2 regions of the Franconibacter daqui genome follow, and region 2 is predicted to be linked to the other one. Evidence: predicted binding sites of a transcription regulator. Region 2 holds the regulator's gene; the other holds the start of a gene.
The links. The regulator sigma-54, encoded in region 2, starts transcription at its own class of promoters, with help from an activator protein. The targets are predictions, from matches to a motif close to GTTGGCACANNTTTCGCTNT.

Region 1: a site for sigma-54 is predicted at 1,855-1,874, ahead of glnA (glutamate--ammonia ligase). Genes of this name have one in related genera too.

The regions. Positions count from the first base shown of each region.
Region 1 covers NZ_BMKJ01000004.1:13,916-17,319, reverse strand. The annotation lists gene typA (ribosome-dependent GTPase TypA) at 1-1,583, opposite strand, end outside; gene glnA (glutamate--ammonia ligase) at 1,962-3,371, shown strand.
Region 2 covers NZ_BMKJ01000002.1:81,571-84,974, reverse strand. The annotation lists gene lptB (LPS export ABC transporter ATP-binding protein) at 1-715, shown strand, start outside; gene rpoN (RNA polymerase factor sigma-54) at 821-2,254, shown strand; gene hpf (ribosome hibernation promoting factor) at 2,277-2,564, shown strand; gene ptsN (PTS IIA-like nitrogen regulatory protein PtsN) at 2,650-3,135, shown strand; gene rapZ (RNase adapter RapZ) at 3,199-3,404, shown strand, end outside.

The DNA of each region.
Region 1 (3,404 bases), on a different contig from region 2:
CTGTGAATACCGATGATCTGACCTTCATAAACTTCCGCACCGTGACCCAGGAACAGCTTGCCGCGATCCTGCAGACCGAACAGCGCGAACGCTACCGCTTTACCCTGACCGTTGGAGATCAGCACGCCGTTGTTGCGCTGGCCCACTTCGCCCGGACGAACGTCGTCGTAATGGCTGAAGGTGGAATAGAGCAGACCGGTACCGGAGGTCATGGTCATGAACTCAGAACGGAAGCCAATCAGGCCGCGGCTTGGGATCACGTAGTCAAGACGTACGCGCCCTTTGCCATCCGGGTTCATGTTTTTCAGATCGCCTTTACGCTCGCCCAGAGCCTGCATGACAGAACCCTGATGCTGCTCTTCAACATCCAGCGTTACGTTTTCGAACGGCTCTTGTTTACGGCCGTCGATTTCGCGGAAGATAACTTTCGGACGGGAAACCGCCAGTTCGAAACCTTCACGACGCATGTTTTCGATAAGCACGGAAAGGTGCAGTTCACCGCGGCCAGAAACGCGGAACGCATCAGCGTCTTCGGTCTCTTCAACGCGCAGCGCAACGTTGTGCACCAGCTCTTTGTTCAGGCGGTCCAGGATCTGGCGAGAGGTAACGTATTTACCTTCTTTACCACAGAACGGCGAGGTGTTGACGTTGAAGAACATGGTCACGGTCGGCTCGTCGACAGACAGGGCCGGCAGCGCTTCAACATTCTGCGGATCGCAGATGGTGTCGGAGATGTTCAGTTCGCCAAGGCCGGTAATCGCGATGATATCGCCCGCTTCCGCGAGATCGGTATCGATACGCTCCAGACCCAGGTGACCCAGCACTTTGCCCACTTTACCGTTGCGAGTTTTACCTTCGCTGTCGATAACGGTGACTTGCTGGTTCGGCTTCACTTTACCGCGCTTGATGCGACCGATGCCGATAACGCCCAGATAGTTGTTGTAATCAAGCTGGGAGATCTGCATCTGCAGCGGGCCGTCAAGGTCCACGTCCGGCGCCGGAACATGGTCGACAATCGCCTGGTACAGCGGGGTCATGTCGTCAGCCATGTTTTCATGGTCCATACCTGCGATGCCGTTCAGCGCGGAAGCGTAAACGATAGGGAAGTCCAGCTGCTCGTCGGTAGCGTCCAGGTTTACAAACAGGTCGAAGACCTGATCGACAACCCAGTCAGGACGCGCGCCTGGACGGTCGACTTTGTTGATAACGACGATAGGCTTCAGGCCATGGGCAAATGCTTTCTTGGTCACGAAGCGCGTTTGCGGCATTGGGCCGTCAAATGCGTCAACCACCAGCAGCACGGAGTCAACCATGGACATGACACGCTCTACTTCACCCCCGAAGTCGGCGTGCCCTGGGGTATCAACGATGTTGATACGGTAATCATTCCATTTGATGGCAGTGTTTTTCGCGAGGATGGTAATCCCACGCTCTTTCTCCAAATCGTTGGAGTCCATCACACGCTCTTGTGCTTCAGTACGCTCGTCGAACGTACCGGATTGCTGGAGCAGTTTGTCAACCAGGGTAGTTTTACCGTGGTCAACGTGCGCAATGATGGCGATGTTACGCAGATTTTCGATCACAACTTTGCCTCAGGCATTAGAAATAGCGCGTTATTGTACACGTATTAATCGAAGGACTAAACAGGATCACAGACTTCCTTCCCAAACAAGTTTAGCTGCCGGGCTTTGTGATCGCTTTCACGGAGCGATAAAAGGGAGACATAACGCAAATTGCACCAACACAGTGCTTTATTTTTACACACAAGCACTATATTGGTGCAATTTATCCACAATGGTGCATCCCTTTTGCACTATGGTGCGCATCATAGCGCCTTTTGCAGGCATTTTAAAAGTTGGCACACTTTTCGCTTTATTCTATTCATGGCGCCAATGCCTTTTTAAGCAGTGTTTGAAGACCTCGTTACCACGACGACAATGACAAATCCGGGAGAGTTAAGTATGTCCGCTGAACACGTTTTGACGATGCTGAACGAGCATGAGGTGAAGTTTGTCGATCTGCGCTTCACCGATACCAAAGGTAAAGAACAGCACGTCACTATCCCTGCTCACCAGGTAAACGCCGAATTCTTTGAAGAAGGCAAAATGTTTGATGGCTCTTCCATCGGTGGCTGGAAAGGCATTAACGAATCCGACATGGTGCTGATGCCGGACGCTTCCACCGCTGTCATTGACCCGTTCTATGAAGAGCCTACCCTTATCATTCGTTGCGACATCCTGGAACCGGGCACCCTGCAAGGCTATGACCGCGACCCGCGCTCCATCGCGAAACGCGCTGAAGAATACCTGCGCTCTACTGGCATCGCGGACACCGTGCTGTTCGGGCCGGAACCGGAATTCTTCCTGTTTGACGATATTCGCTTCGGCAGCTCAATTTCTGGTTCTCACGTGGCTATCGACGATATCGAAGGCGCGTGGAACTCCTCCACCAAATACGAAGGTGGCAACAAAGGTCACCGTCCGGGCGTAAAAGGCGGTTACTTCCCGGTTCCGCCAGTCGACTCTTCTCAGGACATCCGTTCCGTGATGTGTCTGACCATGGAAGAGATGGGCCTCGTCGTTGAAGCTCACCACCACGAAGTCGCAACTGCTGGCCAGAACGAAGTGGCAACCCGCTTCAACACCATGACCAAAAAAGCGGACGAAATTCAGATCTACAAATATGTCGTGCACAACGTGGCTCACCGCTTCGGCAAAACCGCGACCTTCATGCCGAAACCGATGTTCGGCGACAACGGCTCCGGTATGCACTGCCACATGTCTCTGTCCAAGAATGGCACCAACCTGTTCTCTGGCGACAAATATGCGGGTCTGTCTGAACAGGCGCTTTATTACATCGGCGGCGTAATCAAACACGCTAAAGCGATCAACGCCCTGTCCAACCCGACCACCAACTCTTATAAGCGTCTGGTTCCGGGTTACGAAGCGCCGGTTATGCTGGCTTACTCCGCGCGTAACCGCTCCGCTTCTATCCGTATCCCGGTGGTGGCGTCTCCGAAAGCGCGTCGTATCGAAGTTCGCTTCCCGGACCCGGCGGCTAACCCGTACCTGTGCTTTGCAGCGCTGCTGATGGCCGGTCTGGATGGTATTAAGAACAAAATCCACCCGGGCGAAGCAATGGACAAAAACCTCTACGATCTGCCGCCGGAAGAAGCGAAAGAGATCCCGCAGGTTGCCGGTTCTCTGGAAGAAGCCCTGCAGGCGCTGGATCAGGACCGCGAGTTCCTGACCGCAGGCGGCGTGTTCACCGACGATGCTATCGATGCGTACATCGCGCTGCGTATCGAAGAGAACGACCGCGTGCGCATGACACCGCACCCGGTAGAGTTCGAACTGTATTACAGCGTTTAATCCGAAGTCATTTTTTGTTGCCGTGGAAACTTT
Region 2 (3,404 bases):
AATCGCGAAAAACCTCGCTAAAGCATACAAAGGCCGACGCGTCGTTGAAGATGTCAGCCTGACGGTGAAATCGGGCGAAATCGTCGGCCTGCTCGGGCCGAACGGCGCCGGTAAAACCACCACGTTCTACATGGTCGTCGGCATTGTGCCGCGCGATGCCGGCAATATCATTATTGATGAAGAAGATATCAGCCTGCTGCCGCTGCACGCCCGCGCCCGTCGCGGTATTGGTTATCTGCCGCAGGAAGCCTCTATCTTTCGCCGTCTGAGCGTATACGACAACCTGATGGCGGTACTGCAGATCCGCGACGATCTGAGCAGCGAGCAGCGCGAAGATCGCGCGAAAGAGCTGATGGAAGAGTTTCATATCGATCATCTGCGCAACAGCCTCGGCCAGGCGCTTTCCGGCGGTGAACGTCGCCGTGTGGAGATCGCCCGCGCGCTGGCCGCCAACCCGAAATTCATCCTGCTCGACGAACCTTTCGCCGGGGTAGACCCTATTTCCGTTATCGACATCAAGCGCATCATTGAACACCTGCGCGACAGCGGCCTGGGCGTTCTCATCACCGACCACAACGTCCGTGAAACGCTGGCCGTTTGTGAACGCGCTTATATCGTCAGCCAGGGGCACCTTATCGCCCACGGCACGCCCGATGAGATCCTGCAAGACGAGCAAGTTAAGCGCGTCTATCTTGGGGAAGAGTTCAGACTCTGATAGGGTAGAGCAACGGACAGCGAGCCCGCGCCATCGTATTCCGGCGTCGCGCCCTGCCAGGACAGGTATACTAATACTTATCACCTGAGGAAATTTGCTCTGAATATGAAGCAAGGTTTGCAACTTAGGCTTAGCCAACAACTTGCCATGACGCCCCAGTTGCAACAGGCCATCCGCCTGTTGCAGTTGTCGACGCTGGAACTGCAGCAAGAACTTCAGCAAGCGCTGGAAAATAACCCACTGCTTGAGCAAACCGAATTTCATGATGAGATAGCCACTCAGGAAGCGCAAAGCAGCGAAGGGCTGGATACCGCCGAAGCGCTCGAACAAAAAGAGATGCCGGAAGAGTTACCGCTCGACGCCAGCTGGGACGAGATCTATACGGCAGGCACCCCCTCCGGCAACGGCGTGGATTATCAGGATGACGAGCTGCCTGTTTATCAGGGTGAAACCACCCAGTCGCTGCAGGATTACCTGATGTGGCAGGTTGAGCTGACTCCCTTCTCCGATACCGACCGTGCCATCGCCACGTCGATTGTCGACGCCGTCGATGAAACCGGTTATCTCACCGTCGCGCTGGAAGATATCCTGGAAGGCATGGGCGATGAGGAGATAAGCCTCGACGAAGTGGAGGCGGTATTAAAGCGGGTGCAGCGCTTTGACCCTGTCGGTGTGGCGGCGCGCGATCTGCGCGACTGTCTGCTGGTGCAGCTTTCGCAGTTTTCCAGAGAGACGCCATGGATTGAAGAGGCTCGTCTTATCATCAGTAACCATCTTGATTTGCTGGCGAACCACGACTTCCGCAGCCTGATGCGGGTCACCCGGCTGAAAGAAGAGGTGCTGAAAGAGGCGGTCGCGCTGATACAGTCGCTCGATCCGCGTCCCGGCCAGTCGATTCAGACCGGCGAGCCGGAATATGTCATACCGGATGTGCTGGTGCGTAAGCATAACGGTCGCTGGACGGTAGAGCTTAATGCCGACAGCATTCCGCGTCTTAAAATTAACCAACAATACGCCGCGATGTGCACTACCGCGCGCAATGAGTCCGACAGCCAGTTTATTCGAAGCAATTTGCAGGAAGCGAAATGGCTGATTAAAAGCCTGGAGAGCCGCAACGATACGCTGCTTCGCGTAAGCCGCTGTATCGTCGAGCAACAGCAGGCTTTTTTTGACAAGGGCGAAGAGTACATGAAGCCGATGGTGTTGGCGGACATCGCCCAGGCGGTAGAGATGCACGAATCAACTATCTCCCGCGTCACAACGCAAAAATATCTGCACAGCCCGCGAGGCATTTTTGAACTGAAGTATTTCTTCTCCAGCCATGTGAATACGGAGGGCGGCGGCGAAGCCTCATCCACCGCCATCCGCGCGCTGGTGAAGAAATTAATAGCCGCGGAAAATCCCGCGAAGCCGCTGAGCGACAGTAAGCTGACATCCATGCTGTCCGATCAGGGCATCATGGTGGCCCGCCGTACTGTGGCGAAGTATCGAGAGTCTTTATCTATTCCGCCGTCTAATCAGCGCAAGCAGCTGGTTTGACTCAACCGATAAGGAAGACACTATGCAGCTCAACATTACTGGACATAACGTCGAAATCACTGATTCCCTTCGTGAATTTGTGAACACGAAGTTCGCTAAGCTGGAGCAGTACTTCGAAAGGATTAACCAGGTTTACATAGTGCTGAAAGTGGAGAAAGTCACTCACATCTCGGACGCCACGTTGCACGTTAACGGCGGCGAGCTTCATGCCAGTGCGGAAGGTCAGGATATGTACGCCGCCATCGACGGTTTAATTGATAAACTGGCGCGGCAACTTACTAAACATAAAGATAAACTGAAACAACACTGATTGTCCGGGCGTTTAGCTGATGTATTAACGGCTCGTTATTCACCGAATAGCGGGCCGTTAGCACAGAGAATGCTTAGGTGAACTTATGATGAATAATGATTCCGCTCTGCAACTGAGCAATGTCCTGAACCAGGAATGTACCCGAAGCGGGGTGCATTGCCAGAGTAAAAAACGCGCGCTGGAAATCATCAGTGAACTGGCCGCGAAGCAGCTTAGTCTGCCGCCGCAGGTGGTGTTTGAAGCCATTCTCACGCGCGAGCGAATGGGCAGTACCGGCATCGGCAACGGCATCGCCATTCCGCATGGTAAGCTTGAAGAAGATACCCTGCGCGCCGTAGGCGTATTCGTACAACTGGAAACGCCTATTGCTTTTGACGCTATCGACAATCAGCCGGTCGATCTGCTCTTCGCCCTGCTGGTGCCGGCCGATCAGACCAAAACGCATTTGCATACGCTCTCGCTCGTGGCAAGGCGGCTGGCGGATAAAACGATCTGTCGTCGTCTGCGCGCGGCGCAAAGCGATGAAGAGCTTTATCAAATCATCACCGAAGGCGGCGATGAGAGCGAATAACGGGCTGCAAAGCTCGATAAGAGGGGCGCTTGCCGCCCGTATTGACCCAGGGAGAGACTGGAGATGGTGCTGATGATCGTCAGCGGGCGTTCGGGCTCCGGAAAATCGGTAGCTCTGCGCGCGCTGGAAGACATGGGATTCTACTGCGTGGATAACCTGCCGGTAGTGCTGCTGCCTGAGCTGGCGCGGACGCTGGCGGACAGACAGATTTCCGCCGCCATCAGTATCGACGTGCGCAATATGCCCGAGTCGCCGGAGATCTTCGAGCA